2 linked regions of the Longispora fulva genome follow. The protein of the gene in region 1 interacts with the protein of each later gene in a pairwise test. Links are inferred from orthologs where the notes say so. Each region holds a gene or a part of one and is shown in the gene's direction. Other genes may lie near its edges.

Region 1 (9,207 bases):
TCACTGCGAAGGAGCGCGCTGGTCGTCGGCGTGCTCTTCCTGGTCACCGAGATCGCGGCGATCGCGGGCCTGGTGCTCTACCAGCCGGTGCTCAAGGACGCGAACTACGTCCTCGGGGCCGGCGCCGACACCCGCGTCCTCCTGGGCGCGCTCTGCGAACTCGTCCTCGTCGCCGCCGTCATCGGCACGGCGGCGGCGGTGTATCCCGTGGTCCGGCGGCAGCGCCCCGCCGTGGCCCTCGGCTACGTGTGCGTCCGCCTGCTCGAAGCCGTGATCATCGTCGTCGGCGTCCTCAGCGTGCTGGCGGTCGTGAGCCTGCGACGGGACCCCGCCGGCACCGACGACGACGCCCTGGCCACCGTCGCCCACGCGCTCGTCGCGCTCCACGACTGGACCTTCCTGCTCGGCCCGAACGTCGCCCTGGGGGCCAACAGCCTGCTGCTGGCGTACCTGCTGTACCGGTCCCGGCTCGTGCCCCGGTTCATCGCCGTCCTCGGGCTCGTCGGAGGCCCGCTGATCCTCGCGTCGGCGACCGCCGTGATGTTCGGCCTGTACGAGCAGGTCTCGCCGGTGGGGTCACTGGCGGCGCTGCCGGTGTTCGCGTGGGAGGTCAGCCTCGCCGGCTACCTCCTCGTCAAGGGCTTCAGGCAGGCCGCCGCGTCTGAGCCGCCGGTGCGGCAGAGGGAGTTGTCCGCAGTGTGAGGCGGGCCGGCCGCCGCCCGCGGAGGGGCTGGCCGCCGCCCCGCCGGGCACGGGCTGCGGGGCCCGGACCGGCGGCAACGGGCCGGCCCGACCCGCCGGGTACCCGATAACGCCCGATCCTGAAAGAAACGTCCGGGTCGTCAGCGGAAATCGGTGATCTTACTCACCGAATACATCAGGTGAACTCTCCGTAGACTGTCCGCGTGTCGTACATCATCGCGCCCAGCATCCTGTCTGCTGACTTCGCACACCTCGCCGACGAGGTAGCCACCATCGAAGGCGCGGCCGACTGGGCGCACGTGGACGTGATGGACAATCATTTCGTGCCAAACCTGACATTTGGTTTGCCGGTTGTCAAGAGCCTGCTCGCCGCGACCACCCTGCCCCTCGACTGCCACCTGATGATCGAGAACCCGGACCGCTGGGCCCCGGGATACGCGGAGGCCGGCGCGCACAACGTCACCTTCCACGCGGAGGCCACCGGCGACCCGGTCGCCGTAGCCCGCGACATCCGGGCGGCCGGCGCCCTCGCCGGGCTGGCGATCGACCGGGACACGCCGATGGAGCCGTACCTCGAACTGCTCCCCGAGTTCGACACCCTCCTGATCATGACGATCAAGGCCGGCTTCGGCGGCCAGTCGTTCATCCCCGAACTGCTCGACAAGGTCCGCCTGGCCCGCAAGCACGTCAACGCCGGTCACCTCACCATCCGGATCGAGGTCGACGGCGGCATCTCCGGCGACACGATCGGCCTGGCCGCCGAGGCCGGCGCCGACGCGTTCGTCGCCGGCACCGCCGTCTACAACGAGCCGGACCGCGCCGCCGCCGTGCACCGACTGCGCGCCCTGGCGGCACCGTCGCCGTGATCCGCATCGTCCGCCGGAGCAGACTCCGGGAGTTGCGTGAGGCGTCCCCGCTGACGGGGCTGCCCGGCAACACCCGCATCCGACGGGAGATCGCGCGCCGGATCGACGGCGGGGCACCGTTCGCGGTCTGCTACCTGGACATCGACCGGTTCAAGAGCGTCAACGACGCCTACGGTTTCGTCCGCGGCGACGAACTGATCCTGCTCCTGGCGGCCGTGCTGCGGGTGGCCGTCGCCCGGGCCCCCGACGCGCCCAAGCCGGCGCGGGACCGTGCCGTGTTCCTCGGCCACGTCGGCGGCGACGACTTCGTGGTGATCTGCCCACCCGACCAGGTGCGGTCCCTGCTCACCGGGGTGCTCCGCGAGTTCGGGCGCCGGGTGCCGGCGGTGTACGACCCGGAGCACGCCGAACGGGGCTACCTGGTCAGCGTCGACCGGCGGGGCGTGAAGCACGAGTGGGACCTGGCGACGCTGTCGGTGGGGGTGGCGACGACGGAGTACCGGCGGTTCCGGGACCCGGCCGAGGTCGTGGCGGTGGCCACGGAGATGAAGTCGGTGGCCAAGGGCGAGGCGGGCTCCCACGTCGCGGTGGACCGCCGCCGCCTCTGAAACCCGCTCTGACGGGTACCGCGCCGCCAGCCCCGCCCAGAGGGTGCGTCCTCGGGTACACCACCTTCTCGTGGCCACTGTGTACGGCTGTGGCCGAGCGGCGCGCGCCAACTTGTCCGCCGGAGGGCGGCCTGCGCCTAGCATGGGTACACGTGTACCCCGAGGAGGCCGCCATGTCATCGCCATCGACCAGCCCGGGCGACCGGGTCCGCGCGCACCGCAAGGCCAGGGGACTGTCCCAGTCGGACCTCGCGGCCCAGTCGGGTCTCAGCGCCACAACCGTCAAGTTCATCGAGAACGGGAAGCGGTCGCTGACCCTCTCTGCGGCGCAGAAGCTCGCGCCGGCCCTGCGCATCGATGACCTGGCCGAGCTGTTCGGCCCGCAGGTCGGCACACTCCCGATGACCGGCAGGCTGACCCACCCGAGCATCCCGGCCGTGCGGCGCGCGCTGACCAACTGGTCTCTGACGGTGACCGGCGAGCCGCAGTCGGTGGACTATCTGCGGGCCATGGTGGATACGGCGTGGACGACCTGGCACACCTCCCAGTCCCAGCGGACCGAGGTCGGCGAGGTGCTCCCCGCGCTCCTGGAGGAACTTCAGCGTGCCGCCCGGCTGCACACCGGCCCCGAGCGGCGCAAGGTCCTCGCCCTCCTCGCGCAGGCGTACCACCAGGCCCAGGCGTATCTCGCCTGGCACGGCGACCAGGAACTCGTGTGGCTGTCCGCCGACCGGGGGATGTCCAGCGCTCTGGAGGCCGACGACCCGGTCACCATCGCAGGATCGGTCTGGTACTCCGCGCACCTGCTCCGAGCCACCGGCCGCACGGACGAGGCCGTCGAGCGGTTGCGGGAAGCCGTCGACCTGATCGGGCCCCTCGTCGAGGCCGGCCCCCGCGACGGTTCACCCGCGCGCGTCGCGGACCACACCGAGACCGTGGCGATGCTGGCCGATCTGCACCTGTGCGCGGCTCTCACCAGGGCCAGGGCCGGCGACCAGGCGGCCTGGGCCGAGTGGGGGAAGGCCCATCGGATCGTCACGACCATGCTGCCCGAGGGATACGCGCACCCGTGGACGAAGGTCGGCACGGTGCGGACCGAGGTCTACGGCGTGATGTGCGCCGTCGAGCTCGGCGACACCGCGTCGGCGACCCGGCTGGCCGACCCCCTCGACCCGGCCGCGATCCACTCCACGGAGCACCGTGCCCGGCACCTGCTGGAACTCGCCCGGCTCGCTGACCTGGAAGGTTCCCGGGAGGGTGTGCTGCACCTCCTCGGTCAGGCCGCGCACGTGTCGGCGGAGGTGGTCAGCTTCAGCCCGGTCGGCAGGGACATGGTGCGCCGGGCGGTCGAGACCGCTCCCGCCTATCTGCGTGCCTCGGCCGTCGCCCTCGCGGGGAAGGTCGCGATCGTCCTCGACTAGAGGTACAGGGCGTACCTCGACACCTGGTGTACCCGGAGTCCCTGTCGCTTCGACCTAACGTGACTGTGGAGAGACGCACGGCTGTTGAGTGGCTAGCCGCGCGTCTCTCGGCGGTCCTGCTCCGGTGTGCCCGGAGGGAGGACGGACCGTCGACGCGGCGGTGCCTGGCGACCACGAGCGCTGCCGCGTCTCTCCACACCAGCCTGGAGGAGGCCGACGTGCGGCGCGTGACGATTCCTCCGCCGATCGTGGCGGAGTTGCCCACCCTGACCGAACGGGAGACGTGGACCGAGGAGGAGTTGGGAGCCAGGGCCCAGCTGATCGGCCTCGTGCACCGTCCCGATCGTCCTGCCTACGTCTGGCGGGCTCCACGCTGGCGCTGGCTTCGCCGGCTGCCCCTTGTTCCCGTCGCCCGGGTCCAGCGGTGCACCGCGCCGTGCGACGTTGCGGCAGTCCACCGGCACGATCGGCACCGCGCAGGCCGCGTTCAACGACTATGCCGCCGATCCGCGCTACCGTGCACACCAGGCGTGGATATCCATCGAGCCGCTGACCCGCCGGCCGCGCTGGGTGTTGGAAGCGCTCTGTGCCGGAGTTTCCAGACCACTCACGAACCGGGAATAGCCCGCGCTTCCCAGGACAACCCCTCCGCAGGGGACCGGTCCCGGACAGCCCGGCCCCGGACAGCCGGTGGAGACCGGGTCGGGGACCACCGTAACCGTCTGATGATGTTGATCTTTGAAAGCCCTAGAGTGTGGCTGCATGGAGCGAGTGCGGACACTCAGTGAGAAGCTCGTGATCGACGCGCCGGCCGAGCGGATCTACGCCCTGGTCGGCGACCCGCGCCGGATGGCGGCCTTCAGCCCGGAGTGTTTCTCCGTGTGGGGGCGGGGCGAGCGGGTCGGGGACCGGTTCACCGGGTGGAACCGGCGGGCGGCGTTCGTGTGGTTCACCAACTGCCGGGTGGTGGCGGCGAGCCCGGGGCGGGAGTACTCGTTCGACGTGCGGACGTTCGGGCTGCCCGTGGCCCGGTGGGGGTACCGGCTCGTGGCCGCCCAGGGTGGCACCGAGGTGACGGAGTTCTGGGAGGACCAGCGGCGCGACGACTGGCGCGGTCGGCTGGTGGAGGCCCTGGGGCTGCTGTTCAGCGGCACCCCGGCCGGGGACCGCGCGGAGCGGAACCGGGCCGGGATGCGCGCCACGCTGCGCAACCTGTCGCGTGCCCTGGCCTGACCGTCAGGGCACGCGGGGGGTCACACGGCGGTGAGCGTCCAACGCTGCAACGCCGAACCGGTGTCGGCGGCCACCGTCACCTTGGCGTTGTCCGACGTGGACGCAGTGGTCAGCACCAACCCTGCGGGGGTGGAGATGATCGACCCGTTGATTTTCCACTTCTGGCTGGCCCCGCCCGAGCAGGGGTTCTGCACGACGTTGGCACCGCTGACGTCCGCGCACATGCCCGAGGCGCCGTTGGTCAGGGTGACCGTGCCGTCGGACTGCGGGGTCGACCGCCACTGCTGGTTGGTGCCGCCGTGCGTGGTCCAGGTGATCAGCTGGGTGCCGGCCGTGCCCGAGCTGCCCGGGTCGTCGAGCGCCTTGCCGCCCGTGGCGATCTGGTAGACGGTGGCGGTCGTGCCGTACACCTCGAACTCGTAGAGGGAGTAGCCCCAGGTGGTGGCGCGGGTCGTGCCCTGCATCCGGATGTAGCGGCCGGTGCCGGTGACCGCGAGGTCGTCCACGCCGCCGTCGGAGTTCGTCGTGGTGTTGACCGTGGTCCAGGTGGCGTCGTCGTTCGACGTCTGGATCTTGTACGCCTTGCCGTAGGCGGCCTCCCAGCGCAGTACGACGCGGCTGACCGGCTGGCTGGTGCCGAGGTCCACCCGGATCCACGAGGTGTCGGAGTAGCCCGACGACCAGCGGGTGCCCGGGTCGCCGTCGACGGCGTAGCTGGCCGGGAAGTTCGCGGTCTCCGTCCCCGACGAGGTCACCGGCTTGCCGAGCGCCAGGTTGCCCGCCGGGCCGGCCGGCCAGCCGGGCGCGTGCCCGACGAGGTCGGCGATCGGGGTGAACTGCGCGTACGTGGCGACGAGTTTCGGTGAGCCCCAGGTCTGCTGGGCCAGTCCGCGCAGCGGCAGCCGGATGCCGGCGGCGATCTGGTCCTCGGACTCGGCGTTCGGGTTGTCGCACCACACGTGGATGCTGGAGCCGAGGTTGCGGGTCGGGGCGTTGACGGTCTGGCTGCCCTGGAACAGGTCGGGGGTCCAGGTCTCGTACATCCACTTCGTGTCCGGCTTCGCGCCGCCGAGCACGTAGTAGGTCGGGGTCCAGGACTCGTTGGCGACCGTGTGGCCCCGGTCGAGGAGCTGCTGGGGGCTCAGGCCGTAGTTGTACCAGAAGTCGACCACGATGTTGGTGGCCGGAGTGATGGTGCCGTCGCCGGACTTGATGCCGTCGTTCCACATCCTCGTCTGCTTGCCACCGGCGCGCACGAGGTCGTTGGCCCAGTTCACGAAGCCGTAGTAGGTGTCCTTCGCCGTCGCGTTCGCGCCGTAGTGCGCCGTGGCGTAGGTGCCCAGCTGGGGGTACTGGGAGTAGTCGGAGACGTACTCGTCGGCCCCGATGTGCCAGTAGGGCCCGGGGAACAGCGGCAGGTACTCGGTGATCAGGTCCCGGATCAGCGTGTAGCTGGCGTCCATGGACAGGTCGATGAACTCGTTGCTGATCGCGCCCGTCCTGCTCTTCAGCTTGAGCTCGGGGTGCGCGGTGAGGGTGGTGTTCATGTGCCCGGGCATGTCGATCTCGGGCACGATTCCGACGTGGTACTTCGCGCCCAGCGCCACCAGGTCCGCGATGTCCTGCTTGGAGTAGTGGTCCGTCGACGTCAGCTCCGGGTGCGTCGCGCTCTCCAGCCGGAAGCCGAACGTGTCGGACACGTGGAAGTGGAAGGAGTTGAGCTTGAGGTACGCCAGCTCCTTGATGTGCTTCCTGACCCAGTCCACGGTGAAGAACTTGCGGCCCTGATCGATCATCAGCCCGCGCTCGGCCTTCGTCGGCCAGTCCCGCGCGGAACCGGCCGGGACGGTGCTGGACTGCTTGAGCAGCTGGAGCACGGTGCGGGTGCCGTAGAAGGCCCCGGCGTCATCGGAGCCGGCGACGGTGATGTTCGCGCCCACGGCGAGGGTGTACCCCTCCACGGGTACCGTCGCGCCGAGGGTCATGTGGATGTCGCCGGCGGCGGGGGAGCCCTGGGCGACCGTGACGGTCCTGCCGGTCAGGTCCTTGAGGTCGTCGGCGAGGACCTGCGCCTCGTCGGTGAGCCGGCCGGCGTAGACGGGGTCGACGGTGATCCGGCTCGCGGTGCCGAACGTGTAGGAGCCGGTGCCGGCTGTCCATTCGCGCAACGCCGGCACCGTCTGCGGCGGGCCGGCGGCGAGCGGGGCCGCGGCCGCGGCGGGGGTGGCGGGCATGGCCAGAGCAACGAGCATCCCGCCCAGCACCCATCGGAGAGCTTTCATGGAACCTCCCAGGAACATGCGTGAAGGTGCGTGTTCCTGGGAGGTTATGAGCACGACCACGCGCACTCAAGGATTTCGATAAATCAATCACGAACCGCGCAGGGTGCGAGCACGTCTCGTGCGGGTCCACTGTGTGGTGCGCAGGCCGGGTGCGCATTGCACGCCCAACCACCACGCTCGGTGAAAGTTCCGACAAAGTGGGTGACTGGCCGGCCGCCGGGTCCAGGTCCGCCAGGGTCTCCCGGAGCCGGCGGACGGGCTGCGGGACGAGGCGGGCTGCCGGGCCGGGTAGACGGGTTGGGCTGTCAGGCCGGGTAGATGTGGGTCTCCGTGGCCTTCACGGCCGCCCACACCAGGGCTCCGGGGGCCAGCTCCAGCGCCGCGAGCGCCGCCGGGGTCACGTCGGCGGCCACCGGCAGCTCCCCGTCGAGCCGGACCCGCACCTTGTCCCCGTGCTGGTCCACGGCAGCCACCCGCCCCGGCCACACGTTGCGGGGACTGCCGTCGGGCCGGTCGCGGAACAGCGCGACGGCCGACGGCGGGAACGCGACGAACACGTCCCCGGTCCCCGCCTCGCCGGCGGTCAGCGTGACCGGCCGGCCACCGGCAGGGGCCGGCCCGGGCGGGGGGCCGGGGACGTGTTCGTCGGCTCGCGTCCCGCCGCCGACCGGGGCCAGCTCGGCGACCACCCCGTCGCGGGCCACCCCCCGGTAGAGGTTCAGCCCGACCAACGTGGCGACATACTCCGTGCGCGGCCGGGACGTGATCTCCACCGGCGTGCCCTCCTGGGTGATCCGGCCGTCCTCGAGGATCAGGATCCGGTCGGCGAGGGTCATCGCGTCCAGGGGGTCGTGCGTGACGAGCAGCGCCGCCCCGGGGAACTCCGCGAGGTGCCGGCGCAGTTCCGCCCGGATCTCCAGCCGGCTGCGCACGTCGAGGGCCGCGAGGGGCTCGTCGAGGAGCAGCAGCCGGGGCTCGGTCGCCAGGGCCCGGGCGAGCGCGACCCGCTGGGCCTGCCCGCCGGACAGCCGCCCGGGCCGGGACCGCAGGTGCCCGCCGAGCCCGACCCTGCCGAGCCACTCGGTCGCGACCTGCCGCGCCCTGGCCTTCGACACCCCGGCGCACCGGGGGCCGAAGGCCACGTTGTCCACGGCGGACAGATGCGGGAACAGCAGATAGTCCTGAAAGACCAACCCGATTCTCCGGTACTCCGGAGCCAGCCCCTCGATCCGCACACCCCCCACGCTGATCTCCCCGCCCGAGGGCAGCAGCCCGGCGAGCGCCCGCAGCACAGTGGACTTGCCGGCCCCGTTCGGCCCGAGCAGGGCGACGGTCTCCCCGGCGGCGAGGTCGAGCTCGACATCCACGAGCCGTACCCGCAACCGCGCGCGCAGCCCGGATCCCGGGCCGGCCGTCACGACACCCACCTCTCCCGGAGCAGGGCGAGGAGCAGCACGCTGACGGCGAGCAGCAGCAGGCTCAGGGTGATCGCGGCGGCCGGATCGGTCTCCAGCGCCAGGTACACCGCGAGCGGCATCGTCTGGGTCCGGCCGGGGAAGTTACCGGCGAACGTGATCGTGGCCCCGAACTCGCCGAGCGCCCGCGCCCAGCACAGCACCGCCCCGGCGGCGATCCCCGGCCCGATCATCGGCAGGGTCACCCGACGGAACGTGGTGAACCGGCCGGCCCCGAGCGTCGCTGCCGCCTCCTCGTACCGGCGGTCCGCGCCGCGCAGCGCGCCCTCCACGGCGATCACGAGGAACGGCATCGCCACGAACGTCTCGGCGAGGACCACCCCGGGCGTGCTGAACGGCAGGGTCACGCCCAGGGACTCCAGCGCGGCCCCGAACAGCCCGTTGCGGCCGAAGACGAGGAGCAGCGCGACGCCCCCGACGACGGGCGGCAGGACGAGCGGCAGGGTGACCAGCGCCCGGATGACGCGCCGCCCCCAGAACTCGACCCTGGCCAGCAGCCACGCCAGGGGCACGCCCAGGACCAGGGACAACGCGGTCGCGCAGGACGCGGTGACCAGGGACAGCCGGAGCGCGGCGAGCACCGTCGGCTCGGCCAGCCGCGGGCCGAGGGTGGCCCACGG
Region 2 (9,361 bases), 3.0 Mb from region 1 along the record:
CGAGTTCTTCGCCGCCGTCGTCGCCGACGAGGTGGACGCGTTCGTGGGGCGGCATCTGGAGCTGGTGAACAGGTAGGGTCCTCCCATGTCCCAGGATTTTCCCGCCCTCGCCGGGCGCATCGTCGACGCCCTGTTGCAGTCCGACCCGGTCACGGCGTTCTACGCCGGGGACCACCGGGTGGACGACCGGCTGCCGGACTTCTCGTCCGGCGGGGTCGCGGCCAGGACCGCCATGCTGCACGACGCGGCCAACGCCCTCGCACAGGTCGACGCCGACGTGCTGGAGCCCGAGGACCTGGTCGACCACGCCCAGTTGAGCACCGCCGTCGACCGGCGGCTGTTCGACCTGACCGAGGTGCGCAACCACGAGTGGGACCCGCTGGCGCACAACCCGGGCGTCCTGCTGCACGGCCTGCTGACGAGCGAGTTCGCCCCGGTCGCCGACCGGCTCGAGGTGCTCGCCGGCCGGCTCGCCGCCGTGCCGGACGCGCTGGCGACGGCGCGCGAGACCCTGCGGGACTGCCCGACCGTGCACCTGGAGACGGCGATCGGCCAGTTCGCCGGCGTCGCCTCCCTGATCCGCGACGAGCTGCCGGCGTTCGCCGCACAGGCCCCGGGCGTGGCGCTCGACAAGGCGCGCGACGACGCGCTGGCGGCGCTGGCCGAGTTCGACGGCTGGCTGCGCGAGGCGGTGCTGCGGCCCGGGCGGGACCCGAGGCTCGGCCGCCGGCTCTGGGAGGGCAAGCTCTGGTACACGCTGGACACCGAGCTCCCGGCCAGCCAACTGCTCGACCGGGCGATGGTGGCGCTCGACGACGCGACGGCGCAGCTCGTCGACCTGTGCGGCGGGGTGCCGGTCCGCGAGGCCCTCGACGCCCTGGGCGCCGACCGCCCCGACAACACCACGATCCTGGAGCTGTCGCGGCGGTTCACGGCGGAGGCGACGGAGTTCTGCCGGGAGCACGACCTGGTCACCATGGTCACCGACCCGCTGGTGATCGAGGAGATGCCGGAGTTCGCCCGCGGCGTCGCCGTGGCGTACTGCATGCCGGTCGGCCCCTTCGAGACCGCAGAACTGCCGACCACCTTCGCGATCTCGCCTGCGCCGCGGAGCTGGAGCCCGGAGCGCGTCGAGTCGTTCTACCGCGAGTACAACAACCACATGCTGCGTAACCTGGCGGTGCACGAAGCCATGCCGGGCCACTACCTGCAGCTCGCGCACAGCCGCCGGTTCCGGGGCTCCAACCCGGCCAGGGCCCTGTGCCGGTCGGGCGTGTTCACCGAGGGCTGGGCCGTGTACACCGAGGAGCTGATGGCCGACGCCGGCTTCGGCGGCCACCCGGTGAAGCTGGCCCAGCTGAAGATGCAGCTCCGGATGGCGATCAACGCCGTCCTCGACCAGCTGGCGCACTGCGAGGACCTGTCCGAGGCCGAGGGCATGGCCCTGATGCTGGAGCGCGGCTTCCAGGAGGACGGCGAGGCGGCCGGCAAGTGGCGCCGGGCGCTGTTGACGTCGACCCAGCTGTCGACCTACTTCGTGGGGTACACGGAGATGTCGTCGATCGCCGCGGCCCGGCCGGCGGGGACGTCGGTGCGGGAGTGGCACGACGCGATGCTCGGCCACGGCAGCCCGGCCCCGAGGCACCTGCGGACCCTGCTGGGCGTCTGAGTCCCGGAGCCCCCGAGCCCCTCGCGCGTTGCCTAGCGGGGGGCCGACTCCCGGGCCGCGTCCAGCATCCACCGGGCCAGCGAGTACTCCGGCGGCACCGCGTCCGGCAGGTCCGCCACCGGGAACCATTCGGCGGCGGTCAGCTCCACCCCGTCCACCGTCGGTTCCCCCGCGACCCACCGCGCGGTGAACCCGACGAGCAGTGTCCCCGGCCCCGACAGCGTCCACGGCTGGCTGTCGACGTAGGACAGGTCGTCGATCTCGACGCCGACCTCCTCCCACACCTCGCGCCGCGCGGCCTCCTCCAGCGTCTCGCCGTACTCCACGTACCCGGCGACCAGCGCCCACATGTCGCTGTGCGCGTAGGAGTGCCGGGCGAGCAGCACCCGGTCGTCGCGCCGGATCAGGACCAGCACCACGGGGCACGGGGCCATCGGGACGAGCAGGCCGCAGGCCGTGCACCGGGGCCACGGGTAGGGCGGTTCGTAGCCGAGTTCGGCGCGGCAGGCGCCGCAGTACCGGTGGGTGCGTTTCCAGGCCACCAGTTGCTGGGCGCGGCCGGCGAGGGCGAGGGTGGCCCGGTCGAGGTGCTGGGCCAGTTCCGGCCAGCGCAGGGTCGCCTCGGGGCTCTCGGCCGCCCACGCGGACCGGCCGTCGAACTCGCCGACGTAGAGCAGGTCGGCGGTGGGCTCGGTGACGGCCGTCGGCATGCCGAGGCGGTCGCCGGAGACCGGGAGCAGCCAGTCGCCGACGTGCGGGGTGAGGTCGCCGACGGTGCCGGGGACGAGTCGCGCCCCGGGCGGGCCGGGTGCCCGGCTGGTCACGAGGTCACCGCCGCGCGCCGGCCGCGGGCCGACGGGCGCGAGCGGGGCGCCGCCACGCTGGTCACGAGGTCGTGAACGCGTCGGCGGTGACCGACTCGGCGTACCGGGTGAGAATGATGTCGATCTTGACGCCGTCGACCTCGCCCACGAACGCGCCGAGCACGCCCTGGTCGGTGACGCACGCGTCCAGCGCCCCGATCGTCAGGCACAGCGCGTGCTGGCCGGCGACCGTGCGGTCGTGCGAGGTGAGGGTGCCCCGGTCGTTGAGCGAGGCGGAGCTGAGCGCGCGCAGGGCGTCGGCGGAGGTCAGAAACCCCGGAATCGTGACGGGTACGCCCGCAGCCGGCGTCGGGACCGGCTTGCCGCACGTGGTGGCCTCACACGTGGTGAACCCCTCCGGTGCGATCACCACCCGCCCGCCGAGGTGGGTGTACGCGGTCCGCGACGGCTTCTGGGCCTGCGCGACGGACACCGCCCCACCGTCGGCGACCCGGTACTCGGCGGTGTAGGTCCGCTTCGTCGCCTCGTCGAGCTTGGCGGCGAAAGAATTGATCAACCTGGCGGGGTCGGTGGGGCCGGCCTCTGCGACCCGGCCGCACCCCGCGAGGGCCAGGAGCGCGAAAAGTATGGCTGCCGAACGACGCATAGACGCCAGCCTTCCTGGTGGCGGGAGGCATTGCAAATCGGTTCACGGCGGGTGGCTACGCTCAGCGATGGGTCTCACCAGCCCTGGGCCGCAGCGGCGCGGCCTCATTCGCCCGACCGGAGGAGTGACACACGTGGCCACGATTGAAGGCATCGCCGCCCGCGAAATCCTGGATTCTCGGGGCAATCCGACCGTCGAGGTCGAGGTACTTCTGGACGACGGCACGTTTTCCCGGGCAGCCGTGCCGTCCGGGGCATCGACAGGAGCGTTCGAGGCATGTGAGCTGCGTGACGGCGATACCGGTCGTTACGGTGGCAAGGGTGTCGAAAACGCCGTGGACAACGTCGCCACGATCGCCGAGGAGCTGATCGGCTTCGACGCGACCGACCAGCGCGCGATCGACCAGAAGATGCTCGACCTGGACGGCACCCCGAACAAGGCGAACCTGGGCGCGAACGCGATCCTGGGCATCTCCCTCGCGGTGGCCAAGGCCGCCGCGGACTCGGCAGGACTGCCGCTGTTCCGTTACCTGGGCGGCCCGAACGCGCACCTGCTGCCGGTCCCGATGCTGAACATCCTCAACGGCGGCTCGCACGCCGACAGCAACGTGGACGTCCAGGAGTTCATGATCGCTCCGATCGGCGCGCCGACCTTCAAGGAGGCCCTGCGCTCCGGCGTCGAGGTCTACCACGCGCTGAAGGCCGTGCTGAAGAAGAAGGGCCTGTCCACCGGCCTCGGCGACGAGGGCGGCTTCGCGCCGAACCTGCCGACCAACGCCGCGGCCCTGGACCTGATCGCCGAGGCCATCGGCAACGCCGGCTACGCGCTCGGCACGGACATCGCGCTCGCGCTGGACGTGGCGGCCACCGAGTTCCACAAGGACGGCTCGTACACGTTCGAGGGCCAGCAGAAGTCGGCCGATGACATGGCCAAGTACTACGCGAGCCTGCTCGACAGCTACCCGATCGTGTCGATCGAGGACCCGCTGGACGAGGACGACTGGGCCGGCTGGCACGCGCTGACCACCCTGATCGGCGACCGTACCCAGCTCGTGGGCGACGACCTGTTCGTCACCAACCCGGAGCGGATCGCCCGGGGCATCGCCGAGAAGACCGCCAACGCGGTCCTCGTCAAGGTGAACCAGATCGGCTCGCTGACCGAGACGCTGGACGCCGTGGACATGGCCCACCGGGCCGGTTTCCGCACCATGATGAGCCACCGGTCCGGCGAGACCGAGGACACCACGATCGCGGACCTGGCCGTCGCGCTCGGCTGTGGCCAGATCAAGACCGGTGCCCCGGCGCGGTCGGAGCGGGTCGCGAAGTACAACCAGCTGCTCCGGATCGAGGAGGAGCTGGACTCTGCGGCGCGTTACGCGGGTGCCTCGGCGTTCCCCCGTATGCGAGGCTAGAAGGGATTGCCGACCCCGGCGCGTCAGCGCCGGGGTCGGACCCCACCCCCTTGAGGAGTGTCGTGAGCCGCACCCCTGGCCGGCAGGGTCCGGGCCGTCGGACCACCCGGTCCGGCTCCCGCCCGGCCGCCGCCCGCCGCCCGGCGGCCCCCGGCGCGGCCCAGCGCACCCGGCCACCCCGGCAGCGGAAGTTCACCGGCCGCGCGGCGATCCTGGGCATCCTGCTGGCGACCCTCGTGCTGGCGTACGCGTATCCGGTGCGGACCTATCTCACCCAGAACGCGGAGATGGCCCGGGTCGAGGACCAGTTGCGCGCGCAGCAGACCCGGATCGACAGCCTGTCCCTGCAACGCAAGAAGTGGGACGACCCGCAGTACTTCGCGCAGCAGGCCCGCGAGCGCCTGCAACTCGTGCTCCCCGGCGACACCGCCTACCGGGTGACCGACTCGGTGGCCGGCGGCGCGCCGGACGGCGAGGGCTCCAGCCGGGGCAAGGCTGCGAGCGACGGCCCCTGGTACGGGAAGCTATGGTCGAGTACCAAGGCAGCCGACAAACCCAGACGAAAGTAGAACAATGGTCAGCGAGCAGGACCTGGCGGCGGTCGCCGCGCAGCTCGGGCGCGAGCCCCGGGGCACCCGGGCCGTCGCGCACCGCTGCCCGTGCGGCAACCCCGACGTCGTGGAGACGTCGCCGAGGCTCCCCGACGGCACCCCGTTCCCGACCACGTTCTACCTGACGTGCCCGAAGGCGACGGCCGGCGCGAGCAGCCTGGAGTCCGAGGGGCTGATGAAGGACCAGCAGGCCAGGCTCGCCGAAGATCCGGAGCTGGCCGCGCGGTACCAGAAGGCGCACCAGGACTACCTCGACCGGCGCGAGGCCATCGAGCACGTCGCCGAGATCGCCGGGATCTCCGCCGGCGGGATGCCGGAGCGGGTCAAGTGCCTGCACGTGCACCTGGGGCACGCGCTGGCGGCCGGTCCCGGGGTGAACCCGTTCGGGGACGAGGTGCGTGAGCGGCTGGGCGACTGGTGGGCCTCCGGGCCGTGTGTCACGCCCGGGCCCGCCGCGAGCGACGTCCCGCATGCCGCGCCCGCCACGGGTGCCACCGATCCCGCCCACATCGCGGCCGACGAGCGCTACCGGCACGGCCCGGCGTGACCCACCGCGTCGCCGCCATCGACTGCGGCACCAACTCCGTCCGGCTCCTGATCGCCGACACCGACGGCGAGACCCTGACCGACCTGCGCCGCGAGATGCGGATCGTCCGGCTGGGCGAGGGCGTCGACCGCACCGGCCGGCTGTCCGAGGCGGCGATCGAGCGCACCCGTGTCGCCCTGGTCGAGTACGCCGCGATGATCGCCGAGCTCGGCGCGGACCGGATCCGGATGTGCGCGACCAGCGCGTCCCGCGACGCCGCCAACGCCGCGGACTTCACCGCCATGGTGCGCGACACGCTGGGCGTCGAGCCGGAGGTCGTCACCGGCGACGAGGAGGCCCGGCTGTCGTTCACCGGGGCGGCGCGGGGCCTGACGGCCGAGCCGCCGTACCTGGTGGTGGACATCGGGGGCGGCTCCACCGAGTTCGTGGTCGGGTCCACCGACGTCGAGGCCGCGATCAGCGTGGACGTCGGCTGCGTGCGGATGACCGAGCGGCACCTGCACTCCGACCCGGCGAGCACGCCGGAACTGGCCGCCGCCCTGGTGGACATCACGGGCACCGTCGACAGGGCGCTCGCGCACGTGGGTGGCGGCCGGGGCGTGACCCTGGTCGGCCTGGCCGGGTCCGTCACGACCGTGACGGCGATCAGCCTCGGCCTCGACGGGTACGACTCGTCCCGCGTCCACCACGCCGTCGTCCCCTACGCCGACGTCGCCCGGGTCTCCGCCGAGCTGGCCGCCGCCGACCACGAGGAGCGGCTGGCGATCCCGGTGATGCACCCGGGGCGGGCGGACGTGATCGTGGCCGGGGCGCTGATCCTGCGGACCATCATGGAGCGCACGGGCGCGGACTCGGTGATCGCGTCGGAGTCCGACATCCTCGACGGGATCGCCTGGTCCCTGGCCTGACTCGGCGACCGACGAGCCGGACCCGGCTCACCCCGCCAGAGGCCGGCCGTGCTCCAGGTACACCGTGGTGCCCGACTCCCGGGCGGCCAGCGCGGCGAGCACCCGGGGCAGCAGCCGCTTGCCCAGGTGCCGGTCCAGGTCGGCCGGCGCCACGTACCGGTACCCGGAAAGTTCGTCCTTCTGGAGTCGGATCCCCGCCTCCTGCCCGCCGGTGAGCGACCCGCCGTCGAACACGAACATCACCCGGTTCCCGGCCCGGGGCTTCGGCGACCAGTCGACCACCAGCGGCCCCCGGAGAGCGACCGTGAGGCCGATCTCCTCGCGGACCTCCCGCACGCACGCCTGCAGCGGACTCTCGCCCTCGTCGACATACCCGCCGGGGATGTCCCAGCCGGACTTGTAGCTCGGCTTCACCAGCAGCACCCGCCCCGACGCGTCGCGGAACAGCGCTCCGGCGGCCAGCCGGGCCTCGGCCAGTTCGGTCTCCACGACCGCGACTGTACAGAGCGCAAGTTGTTACGGTGCCGTGCCTCACACTCCCAGTAACGTGGGCATAGGGTGACCACGTGAACATCGCGCGGGGGCTGTGGCGCTGGGGGCCGCTGGTGATCGTGGTCGCGTTGCTCGGCGCGGTCGCGACGGCGGCGGCCCGGACGAGCGTGCAGGCGACGCGGCTTCCCATGCCGATGTTCACGCACCCGCCGCCCACGCCGCCGGAGGACATCCCGCAGAAAGCCATCCAGAGCGGCGAGCCCGCGGCCGGCGCGGTGGCCGACTCGGGAGGCTGGCCCTCCTGGGTGTGGATCCTTCTGCTGAGCATCGTCGGCGCGATCCTGGTCTCGGTGGTGGTCGCCGTGCTGTGGACCGTGGTGAAGGACAACATCCGGATCCGGGTCCGGCCGTACGCGGCGCTGAACCCGGTGAACGGTGCGCCAGAGGTGCGGGTCGAGGAGGTCCGGGCGGCCGTGCGGGCCGGCCTGGACGCGCTCGACGACCTCGGGGATCCGCGCCGCGCCGTGATCGCCTGCTGGCTGGGCCTGGAGGCCGCCGCCGCCGAGGCGGGCACGGTCCGTCAGACCGGGGACACGCCCACCGAGCTCGTGGGTCGGCTGCTGGCCGAGCACCACGTGAGCAGCGGCGGGCTGGGCGACTTCGTGGAGCTGTACCGGCTCGCCCGCTACGCCCCGCACATCGTCGACGAGGACATGCGCCTGCGGGCCCGTTCGGCTCTCGCGCAGCTGCACGACGAGCTGGCCCGGGAGGTGACGGCGTGAGCGTCGGCATCGACGACCTGCTCGGCGGCGAGCCCGAGCCCGCGCCACGGCGGCGGAAGGCGCGCCTGACCCCGCTCGGGGCCACGGTGCGGTCCGCGATCTGGGCGGCGCTGGTTGCCGGGTTCCTCTGGATGGTGGTCGCGGCCACGGGCTACTCCGTGCCGTTCCTCCTGGTGTTCACAGTGTGTCTGGCCGTGGCGATCAGCTGGCGGCTCGGCGGGATGCTGCGGCCGGAGCCCTTCCCGAGGTACCGGCCCACGCCCCGCGAGGAGTCGGGTTTCCGGGCCGTGGACAAGCCGTTCGCCGACGCCAAGCGCTGGGTGGACCGGCTGGACTGGGTGCGCGGCGACGGCGAACAGTTCAACCGGGCCCTGTTGCCGGCGTTCGCCGCGCTCGCCGACGAGCGGCTGCGACTGCGGCACGGCATCACCCGGGCCACCCACCCGGCGCGGGCGGCGGAGTTGCTCGGCCCGCGTCTCGTTGACTTCCTGGACTCCCCGAAGCGGCGGGCACCGAGCCACGCCCAGCTGTCGGAGCTCGTGAAACTGTTGGAGGAGCTATGAACCTGCCCCCGCACGAGGTCAGCCGGCTGGCCCGGGCTGTCCTGGACCGGGTCGGCACGGTGGTCGTCGGCAAGCGCGACTCGCTGGAGTTGGTGCTGGCCGGGATCCTGGCCGGTGGGCACGTGCTGCTGGAGGACCTGCCCGGGCTGGGCAAGACCCTGACCGCGCGGACGATGGCCCAGGCGCTGGGCATCGAGTTCCGCCGGTTGCAGTTCACCCCGGACCTGCTGCCGGCGGATGTGACCGGCTCCTTCCTGTACGACCAGCGCACCCACGACTTCACGTTCCGCCCGGGCCCGGTGTTCACGAACCTGCTGCTCGCCGACGAGATCAACCGGACGCCGCCCAAGACCCAGGCCGCGCTCCTGGAGGCGATGCAGGAGAAGCAGGTGTCGGTGGAGGGCACGACCTACCGCCTCGCCGCCCCGTTCCACGTGCTCGCCACCGCGAACCCGATCGAGCACGAGGGCACGTATCCGCTGCCGGAGGCGCAGCTCGACCGGTTCATGCTCCGGGTGTCGTTCGGGTATCCGAGCGCCGAGGAGGAGCTGGACGTGCTGAACCGGCGCATGGTCCGCCACCGCGAGGAGGCCGTTGTCGAGCCGGTCGTGGACGCGGCGACGCTGCTGGCGATGCAGGAGTCCATCGAGTACGTGGCGGTCGAGGAGTCCATCTCCCGGTACGTCGTGGAGCTGGTCGGCGCGACCCGCTCGGACACCCGGGTGCTCGTCGGGGCCTCCCCGCGCGGCTCGCTGGCCCTGCTGCTGCTGGCCAGGGCCCGGGCCGTCCTCGCCGGCCGCGACTACGTGGTGCCCGAGGACGTGAAGGGCGTGGCCGTGGCGGCGCTGTCGCACCGGATCACCCTGCGGCCCGAGATGTGGCTGCGCCGGGTGGATCCGGAGACCGTG

The links.
Region 2: the proteins of rpe (region 1) and eno interact in binary tests that used the Escherichia coli proteins (3 or more experiments, as listed by UniProt). The link is inferred for Longispora fulva from one-to-one orthologs.

Annotation. Positions count from the first base shown.
Region 1 is NZ_JADOUF010000001.1:8,628,004-8,637,210, forward strand. The notes cover bases 1-2,736. They hold rpe (ribulose-phosphate 3-epimerase), read left to right. Parts: upstream 1-905; coding sequence 906-1,568; downstream 1,569-2,736. Other genes in these bases: IW245_RS39865 (DUF4386 domain-containing protein), read left to right, coding at 1-702; IW245_RS39875 (diguanylate cyclase), read left to right, coding at 1,565-2,176; IW245_RS39880 (helix-turn-helix domain-containing protein), read left to right, coding at 2,350-2,736. In the rest of the region: more of IW245_RS39880, read left to right, coding at 2,737-3,597; IW245_RS39885 (hypothetical protein), read left to right, coding at 4,042-4,221; IW245_RS39890 (SRPBCC family protein), read left to right, coding at 4,360-4,830; IW245_RS39895 (family 20 glycosylhydrolase), read right to left, coding at 4,851-7,112; IW245_RS39900 (ABC transporter ATP-binding protein), read right to left, coding at 7,418-8,530; IW245_RS39905 (ABC transporter permease), read right to left, coding at 8,527-9,207. UniProt on the Escherichia coli protein: Catalyzes the reversible epimerization of D-ribulose 5-phosphate to D-xylulose 5-phosphate.
Region 2 is NZ_JADOUF010000001.1:5,611,317-5,620,677, reverse strand. What follows is about bases 2,522-5,411. They hold eno (phosphopyruvate hydratase), read left to right. Parts: upstream 2,522-3,272; coding sequence 3,273-4,550; downstream 4,551-5,411. Other genes in these bases: IW245_RS25340 (DUF501 domain-containing protein), read left to right, coding at 5,124-5,411; IW245_RS25345 (FtsB family cell division protein), read left to right, coding at 4,613-5,119; IW245_RS25355 (hypothetical protein), read right to left, coding at 2,555-3,139. Outside these bases: IW245_RS25370 (LCP family protein), read left to right, coding at 1-76; IW245_RS25365 (DUF885 domain-containing protein), read left to right, coding at 86-1,669; nudC (NAD(+) diphosphatase), read right to left, coding at 1,702-2,493; more of IW245_RS25340, read left to right, coding at 5,412-5,708; IW245_RS25335 (Ppx/GppA phosphatase family protein), read left to right, coding at 5,705-6,616; IW245_RS25330 (NUDIX domain-containing protein), read right to left, coding at 6,644-7,105; IW245_RS25325 (DUF4129 domain-containing protein), read left to right, coding at 7,183-7,890; IW245_RS25320 (hypothetical protein), read left to right, coding at 7,887-8,453; IW245_RS25315 (AAA family ATPase), read left to right, coding at 8,450-9,361. UniProt on the Escherichia coli protein: Catalyzes the reversible conversion of 2-phosphoglycerate (2-PG) into phosphoenolpyruvate (PEP). It is essential for the degradation of carbohydrates via glycolysis.